Regions from separate parts of the Fusibacter sp. JL298sf-3 genome, predicted to be linked through region 2. Evidence: riboswitches for the same ligand, from Rfam matches in the RefSeq annotation. Region 2 holds a riboswitch; each other region holds the start of a gene.
The links. Region 2 has a riboswitch for S-adenosylmethionine ahead of ACR6HW_RS07685 (methionine ABC transporter ATP-binding protein). Riboswitches for the same ligand answer to the same signal wherever they lie in the genome.

Region 1 (7,922 bases), 470 kb from region 2:
TGGGTATTTTACCCGATGTCGTCGTCGGCACGTCCATCGGCGCCATCAACGGGGCGTTTATAGCCGCAGGCGAACTAAAATTGCTTGAGTCGCTCTGGCGCAGTACAGAAATAGAAGATATGATGAACGACGATGCGGAACAAATCCGAAAACTCCTCTCGTTTAATCTTAAAAATGACACCAGTGGTGTCGGCGAATTTTTAATTGAAACCTTAAGAAAAGGTGGACTGGATGTGGCGCCCCTTAAAGAAAAGTTGCGCCTTTATCTCGACGAGTCCAAACTGAGAGCTTCTGCTATGGACTTTGGACTTGTTACACTGGCACTGACGGATTTGACGCCGCTTGAGGTGTACCTTGAGGATATTCCCGAAGGACAACTGCACGACTACGTCATGGCTTCTGCGAGTTTTCCGGCATTTAGACTGGATAAAATCAACGATAAGACGATGATTGACGGCTGTTTTTTTGACAATTTGCCGATTAATTTGCTCTTGAAAAAAGGGTGTGATCGGATTTTGGCCGTTCGTATTTTTGGAAGAGGCCGTTTGAGAAAGCTCGACAATCCTAATCTGGTCCCGATAGAGTTTATCATCCCTTCAGAAGATTTGGGGCATACCCTAGGCGTCGATTCAGAGCGGGCGGCACACAACATCGAACTGGGGTATTACGATGCCATGCGCGTCTTAAAGCGTTTAAAGAGCAAGCGTTATTATGTGGAAGCGGTGCCTTCTGAAACAGAAATGGTTGCGCAGCTCAATACGCTCTCGGTTGAAGCCATCGGCGTTGCAGAACAGTTTCTCAAAAAAGGGAAGATGCCCAAACGCCTTTTGTTTGAGGATGTGTTGCCGATTTTAGCGGATCTTCTTGGGCTAAAAAAGTACGCTTCTTATGTGGAAATCGTCTTGTCGTTTTACGAATATATGGCGGAGGCGCTTTCAGTAAAGCGTCTGCAATTTTACGACTACAACGCTTTTGTCGACGCAGTACACGTTGCATACGAAGCATACCCGGAGAAAAAAGTTGACGGATGGGGGAGCGGGGTCGCTTCTCTGTTGACAAAGAAGTACAAAAATCAGCAGTTGTTTCAACTGTTTAACGTGTTGCATTACGACCGCACGCATATGCTATAATAGAAGCAGGAAAGGAGAAAAGCATGGACACAAAGGCAATTTACAACGCATGGCTCAACAATCCCTATTTTGACGACGCTTTTAGAAGTGAGTTGAAAGCGATAGCAGATAGACCAGAGGAAATAGACGAACGCTTTTATAAAGACCTCGAATTCGGAACCGCTGGAATGCGTGGGATTATCGGCGCCGGATGCAATCGTATCAATCGGTATGTCGTCCGGAAGGCAACGCAGGGGTTTGCCAATTTTCTTCTGGAAAGAAGAGAGCAGGTTCAAAGTGAGCAAGCTGTCGTCATCGCCTATGACAGTCGACGCTATTCTCCTGAATTTGCAATGGAAACTGCACGTGTAATGGCTGCAAACGGCATAAAAGCGTACTTGTTTACCGCCGTGAGGACCACACCGGAACTGTCTTTTGCCGTTCGGCATTTGAAGTGTCTCGGCGGTGTAATGATTACGGCGAGCCACAACCCACCTGCATACAACGGTTACAAAGTATACGACGAAACCGGCTGTCAGTTGGTGCCGCATTTGGCGACCCAACTGGTGGAACATGTGCAGCGGATAGAAGATTTTGAAAGTGTCAAATTGTTTTCAGAGGAAGAGGCGAAAGCGTTTGACTTATTGGAAATGATTGATGAACAAGTGGATGTGCCCTATCGGGAAATGGTGGTGGAAGTTTCAGAGAGACCGGCGGTTTTGAAGAACAGTACGTTGAAAACAGTGTACACCCCGCTCCACGGCACCGGTGGGCAAACGGTAACAGAGGTATTAGATGCCGTAGGCTACAAAGGGCTTATTCCCGTGCCGTCCCAGATGGCACCAGATGGTGAATTTCCAACTTGTCAAGAACCCAATCCAGAGTCTGAAGCCGCATTTGATGAGGCGCTAAAAGTCGCCGCAACGTCAGCGGCCGACCTTATTGTGGCAACAGACCCCGATTGCGACCGCATCGGCTTTATGGTTAAGACGAACTCAGGTTATCAAATGATTTCAGGCAATCAAATCGGCAGCCTGTTTATGGAGTACCTGCTCTCGAGTCGAGAGGGGTTGACCCCGAGGCAGTATGTGGTCAACACCATTGTCTCTTCTGACCTAGCAAAGGCGCAGGCCGCACATTACAACGTTGCGTTGAAGCAAACGCTCACGGGCTTTAAGTTTATCGGCGAGCAGATTGAGCTGGATACCGAAGGCTTTATCATGGGCTACGAAGAGAGCTTTGGCTATCTTTTTGCGCCGCATGTCAGAGACAAAGACGCCGTTATGGGGACTTTAATCGCCGTTGAAATGGCCTCGTATTACAGGGAGAAAGGGCTGACACTTGTCGACGTCCTCGAAGCAGTGTACAGACGTCACGGCTACTATATAGAAGAAACCGTGTCTATAAAATTTGAAGGGAAATCCGGACAAGCGCAAATGGCAGAAGTCCTCTCGACATTCAGAACAAAGAAATTGTTCGATTACGAAAGTAAAATCGACTACATGGAAGACGAAACCGGCCTGCCGAAGTCCAATGTCCTCAAATACTATTTAGATGCGCATTCGTGGGTAGTCCTCAGACCGTCCGGCACGGAACCCAAGTTAAAAGTCTATTTTTCAATTGCCGGAGACGATCGAGCACAGACACAAAAGCGTCTTGAAACGCTGAAACAAATGATACTGGAAAAGGTGAACCATTCGTGAATTTTGAATCTATAAAAAAACCGCATTTGACATTTAAGAGAGCGTTGGCAACCAACACGAGACTAATGGGCGTCGTTGGGGTCGTGGCGTATTTTGAAGACACTTCAAAGCGAGAAGTCGTTCAAATTTATCACCTCGATTATGAAAGTTATGGCATCGATGGTTTTCATCATTTGATTGAACCGAAAGCCGACGAACTGGAAGTCCTGATACTCGGCGTTACAGGCGGGTTAGGTGGCGAAATGCGCCCCATCGACTACGAAGCGTTTGTCTTTTTAATTAAATCTGCCTATGTGGTGGACGAAGAGTGCCTCGATGCGCTCGTCGACTTTGAATGGTTTGAGGAGCAGTTTCACACGTTGTACGCATCGCTTACAATTGAAGAAGAAGCGGCGCTGTACGGGTATTTATCGCCTGAAATCAACAGCCCTGAAGCTTTGATCAATTATTTGGTGATGCGCGTCGTCGGATGCGATTACAACGCAACGCTTCCACTCTACCAAGCGTTTGATATGGATGAATCCTTTGAACTCGTCTCCCAGCCTCAAACCTTGATAAAAAATAGCGTCAGTTTCAAGGGCAAGCGCGGGGAAATCGAAGTGTTCTCGGCAGAATCTATTGTAGATATCGGCGAGCGATACGCCCTGATGGTGAGTGAAATCGAGGTGGACAGGGCGCATATGCGGGTCGTTAAGGCGCGGAAGACGGAGGCGCTCAGCATGAGCAGCATCGAGGCGGCGTTTAATTTAAACAAGCCGGAGCACATGGTGGTTTGTCATGTGGACGACGCATTTTTTGAAAGGCGTTTTGCCTTTGACAATCCGGAGATGATGAAGCAAACTTATGCCTTTGGCAGCCTTTACATCGAGTTCAATAGGGACAATCACCACGTGGGCGAAAACCCTTACTTTCTCAATGGCGACGTCTACTGCATGTACTTCTTTTCCCAATCGGGACAATTGATTATCTGCAGTCTGGACCCTGAAAATGTCAAGGCAATCGACGGTTATTTCACAGAAAATGGGGTATACGATAAGAGTCTCTTTAGGATTTGTGAAATGAAGATGGACGATCCGTTGCTGCTGTCGTTCATCAACAGCAGTTACGACAATTTGTTTGATTTTCTCGCAATGCACTAAAAAAGTGCTTGCTTTCTCATGGGCACTATGCTATGATTACCTAGTAATTTTAACTAAACATTTCCTTATCAAGAGCGACGGAGGGATAGGCCCTATGAAGTCCGGCAACCGGTGACACACGGTGCTAAATCCTACAGATTTTAAGAATCTGAAAGATGAGGTTGAGCAAATACCTCTTCTTGTAGTGAAAAGGTATTTTTTTTATGTAAAAGACGCCGCAACAGGTGTACTGTTATTAAAGTCAATCATATTTTATGGAGGTGTATGATGGGAAGAAGAAGACTGTTTACTTCTGAATCGGTAACTGAAGGGCATCCTGATAAGATTTGTGACCAAATCTCCGATTCAATTTTAGATGCTATTTTTGCACAGGACCCAAATGCGAGGGTGGCTTGTGAAACGTCTGTGACCACTGGTCTCGTTTTGATAGCAGGTGAAATTACAACTAACTGCTATGTCGATATCCAGTCGACGGTGAGAAACACCATTAAAGAAATTGGTTACGATAGAGCGAAATACGGTTTTGATGGGGAAACTTGTGGCGTCATCGTCGCTATAGACAAGCAATCAGACGACATCGCTTTAGGTGTTGACAAAGCTTTAGAGAGCAAAACAGGTGAAATGAACGACGCAGTTGAAGCAGTTGGCGCCGGCGACCAAGGGATTATGTTCGGCTACGCTTGTAACGAAACACCTGAGTTGATGCCGCTTCCAATTGCCCTTGCACACAAACTGGCCAGAAGACTCTCAGAAGTGAGAAAAGACGGTACTTTGGATTACCTTCGACCTGATGGGAAGACTCAGGTGACGGTGGAATACGATGAAAACGATAGACCGGTGCGCGTCGATACGGTACTGGTATCGACACAGCACTCTGAGCGCGTATCAGTAGAGCAAATCAAAGCGGATTTGATTAAGCACGTCATCGAGCCGATTATTCCGGCGGCGTTGTTAGACAATACGCGCTACCTCGTCAACCCGACAGGTCGTTTTGTCATCGGTGGGCCACAGGGCGATGCCGGTCTTACAGGCCGTAAGATTATTGTCGATACGTACGGCGGTTACGCGAGACATGGCGGCGGTGCATTTTCAGGAAAAGATCCTACAAAGGTCGACCGTTCAGCGGCTTATGCGGCACGCTATGTAGCGAAAAACGTCGTCGCAGCCGGATTGGCGGATCGCTGTGAAATCGAACTGGCCTACGCTATTGGCGTAGCGCATCCCGTTTCGATTATGGTGGAGACTTTTGGTACGTCAAAAGTGGATGAAGCGCTCATTGAATCACTTGTTGAAAAGCACTTTGACCTCAGACCGGGCGCGATTATTAAAGAGCTCGATCTCAGAAGACCTATCTACAAGCAGACGGCGGCATACGGTCACTTCGGTAGAACCGATGTCGAGTTGCCTTGGGAAAGAACGGATAAAGCGGCAGCACTTAGAGAAGCAGCCGGTCTTTAAGCCGACGTTTAATACGATTTTAAGAGCCGATAGGCGCACGTATGATCTCATACGTTGCGCCTATTTTTAATTTTACGACTGGTGTAGAGAGAAGAATGCCGCTTCAAAATGGAGAGATGCCTATATGAAAAGCGTTTAAAATCCTATATAATAGAAAGTAATTCAGAAGAAAAGATGGTGACGACATGGTAGTAGAAGGCATACTGATAGATATTATCTATTACAATGAAGAAAACGGATACGTCATCGGGAACCTAGAGACGCTGGACGACGTGCACTGTGTAAAGGGGGTCGTGCCGTTTGTAAAGGAAGGCGACCGACTTCGCATAGAAGGTGATACGGACGAGCACCCCTTTTACGGCGAGCAGATTAAAATCAATCGAGTAGAGCACGTTAAGCCCAGTGATCGCGAAGAAATTCTTAAGTATTTAGCTTCCGGTGTCATAACGGGAATTGGGGAGTCGACAGCGCAGAGCATCGTCGACCACTTTGGTGAAGCTTCACTTGAAATCATTGAGAAGACCCCTGAGAAACTGCTTGAAATATCGGGTATTGGCGATAAAAAGCTCGAACAAATCGTGATGAGCTATCACGAAGCATACGCACTTAGGGATTTTATTATGTATTTTCAGTCCCTAGGCCTTACAGTAAACGCCGCTATGCGGGTTCACAAGATATTTGGTCTCGAAGGCGTGGAGAAAGTTCAGAACAACCCGTACTTGTTGGCTGCGGAAATTCCGGGATTCGGTTTTAAACAAGCAGACGAAATCGCCATGCGAATGGGGATTGAGATGCACGCCCCTTTTCGGATAGAGTCCGGGGTGGTGCACCTTTTGTCTAAAACATCGCTTTCAGGGGACACGTATATGACTGCTGAAACCCTTGTAAAGCAAACAGCTCTGACGCTTCAAGTCACTCAGGACGAGGTGTTGATGCAGCTTAGGGACATGGCCGTGAGAGGCGGCGTGTACCTTGAAAACGCAGAGGGGGTTCAACGCGTCTACTTGCCCAGTTTGTATTACGCAGAGCAACAGGTGGCGGGGAAGCTGTTCAACTTGATGCGAGATGTAAAAACACTGACGAAATTCGATACGACTAAGTTTATTAAAGCTTATGAGGAAGACAAGGGCATCCTCTTGGCAGAACTTCAAAAATCGGCTCTCGAAATGGCTTTATCCGCCGGGGTTTTCGTGCTCACCGGTGGACCGGGGACGGGTAAGACGACGTTAATCAATGCCATGATTCACGCTTACGAGCAGTTAGGACAAAAAGTCGTTTTATGTGCACCGACGGGCAGAGCGGCAAAGCGCATGTCTGAGGCAACGCTTAGAGAGGCCAAGACGATTCATCGGCTTTTGGAGTTTCAAGGGGAAAATCAATTTGCTAAGAACGAAAGCGAACCCCTGATGTGCGATGTGGTGGTGGTGGACGAAATCTCTATGGTGGACATCGTTTTGATGTACCGCCTGCTCGACGCCGTTAAGCCGGGGACGCATTTGATTCTCGTCGGCGACTCAGATCAGTTGCCCTCTGTGGGACCGGGCGCCGTCCTAAAGGATATTCTCGGAAGCGACACGGTACCGAATGTGGCTCTCGACGAAATTTTTAGGCAATCGGAATCATCTTTGATAGCGGTTAACGCCCATGCCATCAACCAAGGAGAAGCGCCGCTGTTGAACCAGCAGGACAAAGATTTCTTCTTCATTAATCGACCGAAAACGGCTTCAATTAAAACCGAGATTCAGAATCTCGTCGGCAAACGCCTTCCGGAATACTATGGGTTTAACCCCATTGAAGACATACAAATTCTTTCGCCGATGAAAAATTCGGAGGCGGGGATTAACGCCCTTAACGACATGCTTCAAAATGTATTGAACCCCGCTAACAAAGAGAAAAAAGAACGGCATTTCGGCAAAAAATTGTTCCGCGAAGGGGACAAAGTCATGCAGATTAAAAACAATTACAATCTCGAGTGGCAAACGGCGTTAGGCGAAGAGGGCACGGGTGTTTTTAACGGCGACATCGGCTTTATCACCGCCATTGATGAAAACGAGCGCTGCGTTCACGTCCTATTCGATGGGGAACGGTCGGTCATCTACGATTTTCCGTCTGCGGACGAACTGGTATTGGCTTATGCCGTCACAGTGCATAAAAGTCAGGGCAGCGAGTTTAAAGCCGTGATTATGCCCATTTTTTACGGGCCCCCGATGTTGATGAGCCGAAACATTCTCTACACGGCGATTACAAGGGCAAAAGCGCTGGTGGTACTCGTCGGGGATCGCGGCGCTCTCTCTGAGATGATTGCACGCAATCAGGAACAAAATCGACGAACGGGATTAAAAGACAAACTGTTGCTTTACAAGGAGATGATGCTGTGAAAAAAATAGTCGATCTGTTGTACCCGCGTTATGCCACCTGCCTCATTTGCGATGATGAACTCGATAGTGAGCAAAAACAGCACCTTTGTGCTCAATGTGAAGACAGCGTCGTGCGCATTGGACACGGCGCAGAGG
Region 2 (7,922 bases):
AGATGAAGAGGTTATTGAAGCGGCGAAGGCGGCACATGTGGACGGGTTTGTGCACATGCTTCCAAGGGGCTATGACATGGAAATCAACGAAGAGGCAAACAACCTTTCTCAGGGGCAAAAACAGTTGATTACGATTGCGAGGGCTATTTTGGCCAATCCGAAGCTGTTGATTTTAGATGAGGCGACGAGTTCGGTCGATACGCGAACTGAGGTGCAGATTCAAAATGCAATGCTTCGGTTGATGAAGGATAAGACGAGCTTTATTATTGCACATCGTCTGTCCACAATTCAAGACGCCGATACGATTCTCGTGCTCAATCACGGTGATATTGTGGAACAGGGCACGCATGAAGAGCTTCTTGCGCGCAAAGGGTTCTACGCAGATCTCTACAACGCTTAGAGGGACGGTTCTTTTGTGCCGAAATCCTATATATTTTTCCAAAAATAGAAAAAGGCATCCGATTTTTAGTCGGATGCCTTTTGTATGTTTTCTACAAATCTTCAATCTGCCAATCAATAGGGGCAATACCGTGAGTGGCAAAAAAATCGTTCGCTTTGCTGAAGGGCTTGCTGCCAAAGAATCCTCTGTAAGCAGAAAGCGGGCTCGGATGCGGTGCCTTGAGAACGAGATGTTTGGGGTTGTTGAGCATCTTTTGTTTGTTCTGCGCAGGGCGCCCCCATAAGAAGATGACAATTGGTCGGTCTTGAGCGTTAATGGCCTCTATGACGGCGTCGGTAAACGTTTCCCAGCCCATTCCCTTGTGAGAGTTGGCTTCGTGCGCGCGAACAGTCAGGACTGTATTGAGCAACAACACACCCTCGTCTGCCCACTTCTTCAAGTAGCCGTGATGAGGCGGTTCAATACCGAGATCCTCCTTAAGTTCTTTGTAGATGTTCTGTAGAGATGGCGGAATCTGTTGCCCAGGTAAAACAGAAAAACTTAAACCGTGTGCTTGATTGACATTGTGATAAGGGTCTTGTCCCAACAGGAGCACTTTTACTTTGCTCAGTGGCGTATAATGCAAGGCATTAAAAATGTCGTACATTCCCGGAAAAATGGTGCGTGTTTTGTATTCATTTAATAAGAACTGACGCAACGATTGGTAATAAGGTTTATCAAATTCTTGTGCCAAAGCATCGTCCCAATCGTTTTTAAGAATTTTAGACATTGTGGCCTCCAAATGTTTTATTTTAAATAGTTTATCACAGTGTGAAGTCGGGTTCAATAGCATCCAACCAATTGAAAAATCGACAAAGTGGTGCTTTGACTAGGTTTACATAAATGGAATAAATTATAGGATTCTGGCACAAAAGAACCGTCCCCTAAAAAACTGTTGACATTTCAAATGATAAATATTATCATATGAGAGAAGTTATCAATTGGCTTTAAAGAGGAAGGAAACACTTTAAATGAACGTTATGGACAAACTATTGGCATTTCACTGTGCGCCGACACTATTTGGGCTCAAGCCTGCAAACTTAATTTCTCATTCAGTAAAAGAAGACTTTGAGCACATGCCCGATGCAGACGAAGCGATTCAAAAGCTCAATGCACGAGGCATCTATATCGAGCGCCTATGCGGTTGTGAGCGCAAGCTGCTGACACTTGTCTACCAAAAGGACATGCTGATAGCGCACCTTAACCGCCCCGAAATATGGGGATTTCTAGTGACACAAGGGTATCCGATGAATGAAGGACTCGACGAGATTTTGCGCCACCTTAAAAAACGCGTGGCCCAAACAGGTGGCTTTCCGCATGAAATCGGCGTTTTCCTTGGGTACCCCCTCGAAGACGTCGTGGGCTTTATCAAGCATAGAGGGCAAAACTGCAAACTCTGTGGTTATTGGAAAGTCTATGGCGACGCAGAAAAAGCCAAATCGCTTTTTGATCAATTTAACCAGTGCAGGGACCGGCTGCTGTGCGCCCTCTCAGATGGCCACAGCATAGAAGCGTGCGTTTCTGTCGCATAGGACAACAGGAAAGGGGAATTCAAAATGGAAAAAATAGCAGTCGTTTATTGGAGTGGCACAGGCAACACAGAAGCCATGGCAAACGCAATCGCAGACGGCATCAAAACAGCAGGTGGCGAAGTCGAAGTCTTTCCGGTATCGGAGATAGATGCAAACGCAGCAAGCGCCTACAGCAAACTGTGCCTCGGTTGCTCTTCAATGGGTGCTGAAGTACTAGAAGAAGTCGAGTTCGAACCATTCTTTACAGACCTCGAAAAGAACCTATCCGGCAAAAAAGTCGCACTGTTCGGCTCTTACGGCTGGGGCGACGGCCAGTGGATGAGAGACTGGCAAGAACGCACCGAACAAACCGGCGCCAACCTCTTTGAAGAAGGGTTAATGGTTAACGAAACCCCGGATGCTGAAGGCGTCTCACTTTGTGAAGAATTTGGTAAACGCTTTCAAGCGTATTAAGGTGATAGAACCTTAGATGGCCGAAGACACCCGCGCTAACCCGTGTGGTGGCCGGCGAACAATACAGCGTATTATCGCACAAACAACAAAAGCCATGCGCAGCCGCGCATGGCTTTTCATCGTGAAAGCACTTGTACAAACGTCGAGCCCTTACTTAATCAACGTGTAAATCTCCGACACCGGTCGCCGTGCAGGAGAACGCCCTTCAGAAGCCGGGAGTCCCAGCGGCGTCACCGCCATGAGCTCGTAGCCCTCTTTTTCAAAAGGGATCAGCGCCTCAATAGCCAGAGAAGCAAAGCATGGCCCCGTCATCCAGCAAGTGCCGTACCCGAGATTGGCAGCGGCGAGCATAAAGTTCTCGAGAGAAGCCGCCACATTTTGTAGCCCGGAATTCATGCGTTCGACGCGTTCCGCTTGAGCTTCCATACCGATGGATTTCAGCAGACCCACCTCGCTTTTGGGGTAGGGGCCTACATAGGCGGCCACGAGAATCGGCGCCGACCGGAAAATCGTGTAGTACTTCAGAAACTTAGTCATCTCTTGGGTCTTAGACACATCCCCGACCTTTTCGACGATGTCGTCGTGAACCCCTTCAATCGCTTGGGCGATAGATTCAATCAACGCCTTGTCTTTGATGACAACGTAGTGCCAGTTTTGACGATTTTTGCCCGAAGGGGCATAAGACGCGGCTTTCAGCATCTCTTCAATGTCCATCATTGGCACATCACAGGCCTTAAACTGACGCACACTGTGTCGTTTGTAAATAAAATCTAATGAAGACGACATGGCAACCTCCTAAGTTTGATTTGTCGTCTTCATTGTACAGGCTTTTCCTCGAAAGAACAAGCTAAAATACAGGGACTACAGCGCCTTCATAGTGTTCCAAAATGTACGCTTTAACCTTTTCGCTCTGAAGCGCCTTAATCAAAGCCTGAATCGCCGGATCTTCCAGTTTCTCAGGGAGCACCGTCACAATGTTGGCGTAAGGCGAATCGTCGCCTTCGAGAACAAGGGCGTCCTCCAGTGGGTTTAAACCGGCCTCGAGTGCGTAATTGGTGTTGATAACAGCGGCGTCCACATCTTCAAGCGTCCGAGGAAGCTGTGCGGCGTCAATGGGTTCGAACACAAACTTGCGTGGGTTCTCTAGAACATCTTCAGGTGTGGATTCGAGTTTTTCAGGGTCTTTCAGAGTAATCAGCCCTTCGTTGTGGAGCAGCAAGAGCGCGCGGCCTTCATTGGTTGGATCGTTTGGAATGCTAATGGTGGCGCCGTCTTTCAAATCGGAAAGCGCCTCAGTAGAAGCCGAGTAGACGCCCAGCGGTTCCACGTGGATGGCACCTGCCGAAACGAGTTCGAGACCGTGCTCATCGGCAAAGCTGTTCATGTACGGTACGTGCTGAAAGAAGTTGGCGTCGATTTCGCCTTCGCCGAGAGTGAGGTTGGGTGTCACGTAATCGGTAAACTCCACCACCTCGAGTTCAATGCCTTCAGCAGCGAGGTCGTCTTTAATCAGTGCCAACAGTTCTGCATGCGGCAACGGCGTCGCGCCCACCTTTAAAGTCGTCTCCTCAGCTGTTTCTTTGCCGCAGCCGATTAAAACCCCGGCGAGTACAATCAAAACAAAACCCAAACTTAAAATCTTCTTCATGTGTTATTTCCTCCTGTTTTTTAAAGTGAGATGTGAAACATAATGTCCCGAAGACTGAACCACTTGCACCAACACCACCAAAATGACGAGAGTGGCAAACATAATGTCCAGTCTGAAACGGTGGTACCCATATCGAATCGCCAGATCGCCAATGCCGCCGCCTCCGACGGCACCAGCCATAGCGGAATACCCAATTAAATTAATCGTCGTCGTCGTAGCGCTTAAAATCAGACTCGGGAGCGCTTCTCTGAGCATGACCCCTACGACGATTTGAGGGGTGGAAGCCCCCATGGCCACCGCCGCCTCTACGACGCCGTCGTCCACCTCGCGTAGCGCACCCTCAGTGAGTCTGGCGAAAAAGGGGACGGCTGCAATAATCAGCGGCAACGTCGCCGCATTGGTGCCGATGGCGGTACCGATGACCAACCGCGTAAACGGCATAATAAAAATCATCAAGATGATAAACGGCAGAGAGCGCATAATGTTCACAAGCCAAGAGAGCGCCTCGTACACCGGTGGACACGACAGCAAGTGTCCCCTTCCGATTAGAGTGAGTAAAATGCCGAGCGGGAGGCCGAGCAAAACCGTAAAGAGCGTCGAGACCCCTACCATGTAGAGGGTTTCCAAAGTGGCGGGAAGTAAGAGATTAAACATGGCACACCTCCGTAATCACCTGATGGGCTTCGAGGGCTTTAAGCGTGTCGGCAATAGCGGCATCGCTTCCCGTCAGAGCCACCGTGAGCTCGCCCACCGTTTGACGGCCGTACGTCTCTATCTTTCCGCTGAGGATGTTCACCGTCACGTCGTGTGTGCGAATGAGCTTGCTGAGCACCGGTTGGTCGACATTGCCTCTTTTAAAAATCAAGTGACAGACCGTGCTGTCTTCGGCGTAGTAGGGCGGCACATCGTCGCTTGAGAAAAACTGCCGCGCCGCTTCGTTCTCAGGTTGCGTAAAGAGCTTAACCGTATCGCCGGACGCCACCACTTCGCCGCCTTCGAGAAGCGTCACTTCGTGACAAATGCGCTTGATGACGTCCATTTCGTGGGTGATGACCACCACAGTGACCCCCAAGTTCTCGTTAATTTCTCGAACGAGGTCGAGAATCTGAGCCGTGGTTAAAGGATCCAGCGCACTGGTCGCTTCGTCACAGAGGAGCACATCGGGGGCATTGGCGAGGGCTCTTGCGATGCCGACCCGCTGTTTTTGGCCACCGCTCAGCTGCGCCGGGTAGGCGTCTGCTTTGTCAGAGAGCCCCGTTAAGGCGAGGAGTTCCACCACGCGGCTTCGAATCTCCTGTTTCGACTTATGCATGATTTCAAGTGGAAAAGCGACGTTGTCAAACACGGTTTTGCTGGAGAGCAAGTTGAAGTTTTGAAAAATCATACCGATTTTTTGGCGTTTTCGCTTTAGCGCAGTGCCTTTGAGTGCCATCATGTTGTCGCCGGCGACGAAGACTGTACCGGCTGTAGGTGTTTCCAATCGATTGATACAGCGTACCAGCGAAGATTTGCCGGCGCCGCTGAGGCCGATGATGCCGTGGATGGTGCCGCGCCCGATGTCAATGGAGACATTTTTGAGGGCCTGTACCTCTCGGTGCTCTTTAATATACGTTTTGCTTAGGTTCTGAATGCTGATCATAAAAATCCTTTCTGTTTCACGAGACGGCTGTACCGCATTGTACCTCGGGTAACGAGTTGTTAATATAGCCCTTATATGGCAAAAAAAGACCCCCTTTGCGTGAAAGGGGGTGTGCTTTCACATCTTTGCAGCTTTCGCTGCCGGAATTGGCACCTAACTTAAAATAGGTTGCCGGGTTTCATCGGGCCGTTCCCTCCACCGCTCTGGATATGATTACTTTATGAAACAACAGGGGTCCTTCGCGTTTTGCCACGAAGTCTGTTGTCAAATTAAAAACATTAGTGATGCCTTGCCGCGTTAAATAGTCGCAGAAAGCCTTTCGGCTCAAATCTTGTTGTTAACAACATTAGTAATGCCTCCGGCATCCCTAACCGCTTTTCGCTGACAGCTTTCCGCGTTGAATAGTCGCAGAAAGCCTTTCGGCTCAAATCTTGTTGTTAAAAAAACCGCTCCTGAAAAACAGAAGCGGTTGCGTACAGTCGTCTCCTTATCTTCAGACATAAAGTCTCTGGAATTAGCACCTAATCCAATAGGTTGCCGGGCGTCGCAGGGCCAGTCCCTCAGCCGCTCTTGATAAGCTAATGAAATTGTTGAATCGAATTATACGCTAGTCGGCACTTACTTGTCAATAGGAATCTTCAAAAAAACGATATGTATACATTATACAAAAACGAAAAACTCTTTAAAACATTGTCACAAGTGCGTCTGGTCACATCTTTTCTAGAGAGAAACTCTTATAATGAGGGGGAAATTTAGACCATCCGAAAAAATTCAAGGAGGCATGCGATAATGTTTAATAAGGGGACATGGGAAGGCGCAATCGACGTACGCGACTTCATTCAAAAAAACTACACGCCTTATCACGGCGACGAAGCGTTTTTAGCGGGTAAGAGCACGCGCACTGAGAAACTTTTTGAACAAGTGGAAACGCTGATTCAAGAGGAAATTGAAAAGGGCATCATCGGCATTGAAACCAAATGTTTTTCAGGCATTGACAAATTCGAAGCCGGCTACATGGACAAAGAAAACGAAGTTATCGTAGGCTTCCAAACCGATGCACCACTCAAGCGCATCATGAACCCATACGGTGGATTCAGAATGCTCGAGCAATCACTCGAGGCTTATGGCTACGACATTGAAGACGCTATGGCGGACGATTTTAAAACGTATAGAAAAACACACAACGAAGGTGTTTTTGACGCCTATACACCGGAAATGAAACAGGCGAGAAGCGTGGGCTTGCTCACGGGACTACCGGATGCTTACGGTAGAGGCAGAATTATCGGCGACTACAGAAGAATTCCACTCTACGGCACAGAGCGCCTCATTGCAGAAAAGCGCAAAGATTTTGTCGCACTTGCAGAAAAGCCTGCTACAGAAGCGGTGATGCGTCTTAGAGAAGAAGTCTCTATGCAGATTAGAGCCCTTAAAGCAATTGAAAACATGGCGTCTAGCTATGGTTACGATATTACAAAGCCGGCACAAAACGCCAAAGAAGCGGTTCAATTTTTCTACTTTGGCTACTTGGCTGCTGTTAAAGAAAACAACGGCGCGGCGATGTCATTGGGGAGAAACACAGCTTTCCTAGACATCTTTATTGAAAAAGACATCGCAGCCGGCGTACTCACTGAAGAAGAAGCTCAAGAGCTGATCGACCAATTGGTTATCAAGTTGAGAATGGTGAGACATTTGAGAACCCCTGAGTACAACACTTTGTTCGCAGGCGATCCGACTTGGGTAACAGAGTCTATCGGCGGTATGGGAACTGACGGCAGAACCCTGGTTACAAAGACGGCGTTCAGATTCCTCCACACTTTGACGAACCTCACACCGGCACCGGAGCCGAACATGACTGTGCTCTGGTCGCAGGAACTGCCGGAAACGTTTAAGCGTTACTGTGCGAAAATGTCTATTGAAACCGGCGCCATTCAGTATGAAAACGACGACTTAATGCGTCCGATCTACGGCGACGACTACGGTATCGCATGCTGCGTATCGCCAATGGGCATCGGTAAAGAAATGCAGTTTTTCGGTGCGAGAGCAAACCTTGGAAAAGCACTTCTATACAGCATCAACGGCGGAAAAGACGAGTTGAAACTCGACAAATCGGGCAACCTCATTGAAGTCATCGGCGGCATCCCGGCTGTTAAAGACGGCGCCCTCGACTTTGAAGAAGTGTACGCCAACTTTAAAGTGGTTATGGAAAAATTG
Region 3 (7,922 bases), 440 kb from region 2:
AGGCGTCGACGCATCTTAAACTGTTTATAGCCGTGGAAACGGCGACGTTGGACAGCGAGAGCCCGAGGGTACTCGGCTACTTGAAACTTTCGAAATACGCTTTTGATGAGGCGACGCTCTATGTGGACTTGCTCAATGTCCACCCGGATTACCACGGTGCCAGAATAGGTAAAAAGCTCGTACTTGAGGCTGTTAAAGCCACTTGTGAACTCGGTTACCCGAGACTGGACTTGTTCACTTGGCCCGGCAATACGAAGGCGGTGCCGCTTTATAAAAAATGTGGTTTCTTTTGGGAGAAAACTGAAACAGCCAATACCCATTTGATGAACTTTATGCCTCAGGTTTTGGCGCACCCTGTCGTCGGCAGTGCCTTTAATACGATAGACTGGTATGCCGATTCCGTGCGGGAAATCGTCGTCGAACCGGATGGGCGTAGAAAAGGGGATACCGATTACTACATTTACGAATGGCGCAAAGAGCAAGAGTATCTGAAATGTTACTTCGAAAAAACGAGCCGTTGGTTGTGTGGGTTTAAAACCGATGCGTATGAAATCAAATTGAATCACTCTGAAAACAAACGGGTTTTCGGACGATGCTACCCTTTTGAAATTGAGTTTAACAACGAGAGTGGCGCACCTATGGCTATTGAACTCAAAGGGGTGGGCACAGAAGGCGTCCGAACCGATTTGAGTTTTCAGAAAACCTTGCATACCGGCGAGATGGTGCACGGGACTTTTGAAGTATTGCCGACGGACCGGGAACAGAGCGATTGGCACACGCACCCAGCGGTTGTTGTAGAAGTCACTGTGGAAGGCGAGACGTTTTTGCTGAAAAACGGTGTAAAGCCCATGCCACCGCTGCTCATTAAATGCGAAACCAAGCGGCGCGTTGAGCGTGCGGGGGTCCAGTCGACGTTGTATGTTAACCTCGAGAACAATTTGGCAGAGAGTGCCGATTTTGAAATTTTACTTCCTGTAATCGATGGGGTCGCGTTTGGAACGACAAAAATAACAGCGTCTATCGAAGGCCTGTCTTCCCACTGTGTGCAAGTGCCTTTTACAGCGACGAAAGCTTTTGCAGGCATCGTGGATATGCCCATTGCCGTGGCACTGAACGAAGGCCCGTTGACCTACACGAGCAAAGTCGATTTGGCCATTAACGTCTACGGCAGTTTGGCCGGCGGTTCCATAAAAGCGCGTCACTACGCTCTTGCAGATGTTTACAGGCTGTTTATCGACGAAGAGTTTCGATTGAACGAAGGGTACATTAAAGACCTGTGGACGGAGACACTTTGTGAAATTTTGCCGCCAAAACTGGGGGCGCCTTACACTTCGGAGTTCGAAAAGAAGAAAGCGGATAACGTGACTTTTGAATCAAATGGCGCGGTGGTCTGTAGGGTGCGTTACAGTTCGGAGACGCTAAAGGGGGCTGAGTTCGACCGATGCATGGTGCTGAGTCCAACGGGAACGCTGAGCATTTGGCATGAACTCGTGAGATTTCCCGAAGGCGTGGAGACTTTAAAGCTGAACTTAGCGCTGGCCATTGACGAAGAAATACTGTATTTGCCATATGGCACCGGTATTATGAAGTTGGATGAAGGGGTAATGGACAATAGAGCGCTGGCACATGTGGATTTTGATGCGTTGACGGAACCTTGGGTGTTTAACGAGACCTTTGATAGCACCGTCGCCTTGACGTGGTCGTCCTCTCAAAGCGTCAAGTTTTCGGATCATTGTTTTAACTTCGAATCGACATTTACGCGAGAGAGCGCATGGCAGACACCCCCTGTTGAACTGCATATCAACCGGTTTAGACAGTGTGAAAATGTGCGTCAGTACCTCACATCAGACAGAGGTGCACTTTTGGCGACTTACGATGGAACGCGGCTGACGGTGCCACCAATCGTCACAGAGTCGCTTGACCTAACGCCTGTGACCGTCGATCAAAACGCTCGGCCACCGATTGTAGAAGTTGAAGGCATCGATGAACAGCAAGTAGCTACACTTCTGCCGATGACAGCGCGTGTCCGCCTAATAGAGGGTTCCATAAAAACGGAAAAGAGACGGCTGCCGCTGGAGACGTTGGTGTTTAAGACAAAAGGCGCTTGTACCACTGTAAAAGCGGTTGAAGAGGGGCACGAAGTCTACTGTGTCGACAACGGCTACCTTAAGTTTAAAGTTGCGCCGGCATTCACCTGTGGCGTATTCTCCCTTACAGCCGACGGCGTGGAACTCTTCGATCACTGTTTTCCGGCGACGCGGACCAAGTCGTGGTACAACCCTTGGGCAGGAGGCTTTTACAGCTATCTAATCGGCACGACCAATTACCAACTCTTTTCGGAAACGTCGACGGCGACATTTGTCACGCGAAAAGATCATTTAGGCAACCAGTGGACTGGCGTCGCCGTCACCACGCCGTATACAGTTCAACAGCGTTTGAAAGGTGTTAAAGTGGTGCAGTATTTCCTGACAATGGGCGATTTGCCCGTGTTGGCTCATTACTCTGAGGTCATAACCGATGGCGGCAAGTACGCTGAACAGCGCTTTATGAATCAGTGCTTCTTTAGAGAGGACAGCGGTGATATCGTCACCGAGTGTGACCATAGAACTGCTCATGTCCTCAAGGAGGCAGACGGTGTCGACTTTGTGGCACAATCTAAGCGCATAGTTTTGGAAATAGAGGCGTTAGCCGTGCATTACTACAGTCAAAACGCCGATTTGAATTACATCAATCGCACCGGTGGTTTGGTATTCACAGAACAGATTTCCAGAATCGCCATCGACCCGTTTCGGATGTTTAAATCTCAAGTGGATTTTGTCGTCCCATTGCCGTTTAAAGTGGGAACTTCCGCGTTTTCAGGGTTAGACGCTATTCGGTTTGAATAAAACAGCCTAAAAAAAGCCAGTGAGCGCAACGTCCAAAGGGACGTGCGTCACTGGCTTTTTTGGGGTGATGGTTTTAATAGCCGTTTTTCTTTAGATAGTCGGCAAGTTTTTTGTCTTCTTCTCCAATGTGTTTTTCAATCCAATCTGAAGAAAGGTGCATAAATTTTAGCCTAGAGTGCATGGTTAAGCCGTTTCTTAAAATATCTTGATAGAGGTCGCTGACATCTTGTTTAAAATTATCGTGCAGGTACTTGTGTTCTTCATACGCAGGATAGGCGTACTGTCTCTGCAGCGCCTCCTCGTGGTCAAAGTGCAACACGACGTATTCTGTTAAAAAGTTGAGCAATTTGAGCAACTCTTTTTCCGGATTCTCCTGTTGGTAAGCGTTGATTAACGTCTCCGCTCGATTGATTAGTTCTATATGCTCCGTATCCATTTCTTTTACGCCGTAGAGAAATTTTTCATCAAATTTAAGCATACTGCCTCCTTTACTCTGTATATTTATTTTTACCATACTCGAGACCGTCTATGCAATAAAAATTCAAAAATATCTTGCATATCAAAAAAAACTATGGTATTATCTTCAATAATTGAAAATCACGATTCTTATCGAGAGTGGCTGAGAGACAGGCTCTATGACGCCCGGCAACCTACATTCAGTGTGGTGCTAATTCCTGCGTTCCCCTATGGGAGCGAAAGATAAGAAAGTAGTGCGCTTAAAACGTCGCTTTCTTACCGGAAAGCGGCGTTTATTTTTTTAAAATACATGCGTTGCCCGATGAATGGTGAACGACAGAGTAGGAGGTATGTGCATGGAAACGGTAGTGCTTAAATTTGGCGGGACATCGATGGCTGCTGTTGAAACTGTGGCTAAACGCGTGGTCGACAAAAAAAGGGCAGGCTATCAAGTGGTCGTGGTGGTTTCGGCGCAGGCCGGCGTCACAAACGCTTTGTTGAAACAAGCGCAAGCTGTCGGCGGGGTAAATCTGAGAGAAATCGACGTCATGCTTGCGGCCGGTGAACAAGTAGCTTCAGGGCTATTGGCACTTGCTGTTGAAGGCCTAGGCGAGCGCGCATTGTCTTTGAGCAGTGCTCAAGTGGGCATTGTCACCGACGGGCGCCATGCTCAGGCGCGCATCAAGACGATTGACGGCTTTAAAATTCTCGAGCACCTTGAAGACAGCGCCGTTGTTATTGTGCCGGGGTTTCAAGGTGTCGGTGAAAACAGAGATATCACGACGTTGGGAAGAGGCGGCTCTGATACAAGTGCGGTGGCCATTGCTGTGGCAATAGGCGCGACGTCAGTGGAAATTTTCACCGATGTCAGCGGCGTTTATACAGCCGATCCGAGAATTGTGCCTAAAGCGCGAAAAATAGCCGCAATTGGGTACGATGAAATGTTGGAACTCGCGGGTTCAGGGGCTAAAGTTCTCCATCTCAGGAGTGTGGAACTCGCGGCGAAGAACGGTTTGAAAGTGCATTTAAGATCGACGTTTGAACCCGACGAAGGTACGTGGGTAAAGGAGGCTATCATGGAAGAAGCGGTTGTGAGAGGGGTTGCGCATGCCATAGATAATGCGCGCATTACTGTTTACGGGGTACCGGCGACGAGTAACGGTGTTACGCATTTGTTTGAGGCCATCGCCCGTGCGCATATTGTCGTGGATGTTATCACACAAAGCGATTCTGAGGACGGCAGTCGGCTGATTGCTTTTGCCGTCGAATCCCATGCGTACGAGAAGGCGCTTACAGTGGCCAAACGCGTCGCCCACAGCATCGGCGCAGGGGCTGTAAAAGGAGAACCTGCTGTGGCGCGCGTCAGCGTCATCGGCGTGGGCATGAAATCGTCGCCGGGGGTTGCTGCTAAAGTCTTTCGCGCGCTCACCGGCGCGGGCATCGATATTCAAATGATTACCACTTCAAATATTAACATATCGTGTCTCGTGGCGCAGGCGGATTACATTGGCGCCGTCAAAGCGATTCACCAAGCGTTTGAGCTATAAGGAGGCCAATAGTGAAAATTCATCAGTTGTACACAGAAAAGAAACCGCTTTTTTCATTTGAAATATTTCCACCAAAGCGCGATGGCGACAAGGCTGCGCTGTTGCATACCATAGATAAACTCGCAGAGCAGACCCCAGATTTTATCAGCGTGACATACGGTGCCGCAGGGACGGAACGCGGTGCGGACACATTGAATCTCGCACGGGATATCAGAACACGTCATGGCATCGAATCATTGGCGCACATGACCCTCGCAGGGGCGGAAAAGCGTGAAATTAACGGGGTACTGGACACCATGGCGCACAGCGGCATCGAAAATGTGTTGTTGCTCAGAGGCGATATTACCAGCGAGACGCCTAAGCCGACGGATGGTTTCGCCTATGCGGCGGACTTGATTCGACACGTCAAATCGCGGTACGATTTTTCAATTGGCGCAGCGTGCTACCCGGAAGGGCATATTGAATGCAGAAGCCGGGCGCTCGACTTGATTCATTTAAAGCAAAAAGTCGACGCAGGTGCAGACTTCTTAATTACGCAGCTGTTTTTTGACAACGAGCGGTTTTACGAATTCTCAAATGAAGTGCGGTGTCTCGATGTGAAGGTTCCTGTAATCGCAGGGGTTATGCCCGTGCTCAACAAGGTTCAAATAGAGCGGATGGTGGCGCTTAGCGGCGCGCATCTACCGGAGAAGTTCAAGCGCATCCTACAGCGGTACGAGACGAAGCCCGAAGCGCTTGTCGACGCGGGTATCGCCTATGCACTTGAACAAATTGTGGACTTGTTGTCCTCCGGTGTGGATGGAATTCACTTTTATGTGCTCAACAAGCCCAATATTAGCGAACGCGTGGTGCGGAGTGTCAGCGAAATTTTAAAGGCGCTGAAAGTCCATGGCTGATGTTCGTCGAGACCCCGTGGCCACGGTGCGTCCATTTGTGGACAAATCCGCTGTATACCGCTATTTAAGGCACACCGATGACGCGGTATGGCGCAACCGCGTCGAGGAACTATTTGAGGCCACACTTGAGCACTGCCGGTTTACGGCGCTTACGGCGCAGCTACCTGTGGTGGTTTTAGAGCGTTCGGTGGTGTTTAAGACATTGGGACTCGAAGTTCGTTCCCGCGATCTGGCAACGCATTTAACCCTGGAGACCTCTGCTGTCTGGGTGGTGATTTGTACGGTAGGTTCAGAAGTCGTACGTTACATCGAGCGCGAGATGCTCATGAACCCGTCGCATGGCGTTGTCGTAGACGCCTGCGCGTCTGCGTTGGCAGAGGGGTATGCAGCATTTTTAAACGATGTGCTCAACCCGAAGGCCATGCGCTATGGTCCGGGGTATGGCGATTTGAGTACAACCGTTTCGAAAATATTAACTGAGCGTCTCACAGCCTTTCGACATATCGGGGTCACCGCATTGGATACCGGGATGTTGTTACCTGAAAAAAGCGTTTTGTTTTTGTTGTCCACTGAAACGTGTACAGCGCTGAAAGCAACGGGATGTGGCAATTGTTTAAACTGTGAAATAACGGGTTGCCCGTATAGGAGGACTACTAAATGACATTGAAACGCGCACTTATGGAAAATTGCCTGGTCTTTGACGCGGCAATGGGAACGGCACTACAGAAAAAAGGTGCCGATGTGTCCAAGAGACCGGAGGTCTACAACATCGAAAATCCGGCGTGGATTGACGAGATTCACAGAAGGCATATTGAAGCGGGCGCCGACGTGCTTACCACCAATACTTTTGGTGCCAATGGGATAAAACTCAAAGAGAGCGGCTACAGTGTGGCAGAGATCGTTGCGGCGGCAGTGACCTGTGCACGACGTGCAGCAGAGGCATGTAGAGAGCGTCAAATATGGCTGGTTCAAGACCTTGGACCAATCGGCACCCTTTTGGAACCTTCAGGTACTTTGACCTTTGATGCGGCTTACGACTTGTATGTCGAGCAAGTGAAAGCGGGCATCGCCTGTGGCGTGGACGGCTTTCTCATCGAGACGCAGACGGATTTACTGGAGGCTAAGTGCGCGATTCTCGCAGTAAAGGCCCACTGCGATTTGCCAATTATCTGCACCATGAGTTTTGAGGAGACGGGGCGCACCTTTACAGGAACGGCTATTGAGAGCATGGCCGTCACATTAGAAGCCCTCGGCGTAGCGGCTCTAGGTCTCAATTGCTCCTTTGGTCCGGAGGGCTTGTATCCCCTCGTCGAGCAATTGATAGCAGTAACCGACGTGCCGATTGTGGTTCAGCCCAACTCGGGACTTCCGACCATAGAAGCCGGCGAAACTGTCTACGCTTTTGATGCAGAGACCTATGAAAGGGTTATGACGGCCTTTTACTCTATGGGGGTCGCGCATCTCGGCGGCTGTTGCGGAACGACTGAGGAAGCTGTGCGCATTGCTGCGAGAATCCTCGAAAATCGAAAACCAAAAGTTCGATCTATACAAAAAAAGACAAGAGTTTGCTCCTATGCGCAGACCGTTGTCATCGGGGAAACACCTAAGTTTGTCGGCGAACGGCTCAACCCGACGGGGCGCCGTCAGTTAAAAGAAGCGCTAAGAGAAAGGCGCTATGACTTCCTGCTTAAAGAAGCCTGTGCTCAAGTTGCCGAAGGGGCTCAGATTCTCGATGTAAATGTGGGCTTACCGGGGATTGACGAGGCTGCTGCGATGTGTCACATGGTGACGGCAATTCAAAAAGTGGTCGATGTCCCACTTCAAATCGACGCTTCCGATGTGGCGGTCATTGAAGCGGGCCTGCGCCGTTACAACGGCGTTCCGATTGTGAACTCTGTCAACGGCAAGGCTTCGAGTATGGCGGCGGTACTGCCTCTCGTAAAAAAATACGGTGCTTGTGTCATTGCGCTGACACTGGATGAAAACGGAATTCCCGAAAGTGTCGAAGCGCGTCTAGAAATAGCGGAGCGCATTATACGCCGTGCAGAAGACGAAGGCATACCGAGACACAGGGTGTTGGTGGACTGTTTGACCTTAACGGTGAGTGCACAGCCATCGGGAGCATTTGAGACACTTGA

Region 1: another riboswitch for S-adenosylmethionine. It lies ahead of metK (methionine adenosyltransferase); the one in region 2 lies ahead of ACR6HW_RS07685 (methionine ABC transporter ATP-binding protein).
Region 3: another riboswitch for S-adenosylmethionine. It lies ahead of ACR6HW_RS05670 (aspartate kinase); the one in region 2 lies ahead of ACR6HW_RS07685 (methionine ABC transporter ATP-binding protein).

The regions. Positions count from the first base shown of each region.
Region 1 covers NZ_CM132608.1:2,053,142-2,061,063, reverse strand. Annotated here, with positions in the region: gene ACR6HW_RS09810 (patatin-like phospholipase family protein) at 1-1,130, shown strand, start outside; gene ACR6HW_RS09805 (phospho-sugar mutase) at 1,154-2,812, shown strand; gene ACR6HW_RS09800 (hypothetical protein) at 2,809-3,951, shown strand; SAM riboswitch class I at 4,014-4,113, shown strand; gene metK (methionine adenosyltransferase) at 4,219-5,409, shown strand; gene recD2 (SF1B family DNA helicase RecD2) at 5,595-7,787, shown strand; gene ACR6HW_RS09785 (ComF family protein) at 7,784-7,922, shown strand, end outside.
Region 2 covers NZ_CM132608.1:1,580,809-1,588,730, reverse strand. Annotated here, with positions in the region: gene ACR6HW_RS07720 (ABC transporter ATP-binding protein) at 1-400, shown strand, start outside; gene ACR6HW_RS07715 (uracil-DNA glycosylase) at 492-1,169, opposite strand; gene ACR6HW_RS07710 (DUF3793 family protein) at 1,420-1,971, shown strand; gene ACR6HW_RS07705 (flavodoxin) at 1,996-2,424, shown strand; gene ACR6HW_RS07700 (nitroreductase family protein) at 2,575-3,210, opposite strand; gene ACR6HW_RS07695 (MetQ/NlpA family ABC transporter substrate-binding protein) at 3,272-4,072, opposite strand; gene ACR6HW_RS07690 (methionine ABC transporter permease) at 4,076-4,726, opposite strand; gene ACR6HW_RS07685 (methionine ABC transporter ATP-binding protein) at 4,719-5,711, opposite strand; SAM riboswitch class I at 5,828-5,925, opposite strand; SAM riboswitch class I at 6,196-6,291, opposite strand; gene pflB (formate C-acetyltransferase) at 6,501-7,922, shown strand, end outside.
Region 3 covers NZ_CM132608.1:1,145,257-1,153,178, reverse strand. Annotated here, with positions in the region: gene ACR6HW_RS05680 (GNAT family N-acetyltransferase) at 1-2,885, shown strand, start outside; gene ACR6HW_RS05675 (bacteriohemerythrin) at 2,959-3,363, opposite strand; SAM riboswitch class I at 3,489-3,591, shown strand; gene ACR6HW_RS05670 (aspartate kinase) at 3,698-4,888, shown strand; gene metF (methylenetetrahydrofolate reductase [NAD(P)H]) at 4,900-5,784, shown strand; gene ACR6HW_RS05660 (hypothetical protein) at 5,777-6,445, shown strand; gene ACR6HW_RS05655 (homocysteine S-methyltransferase family protein) at 6,442-7,922, shown strand, end outside.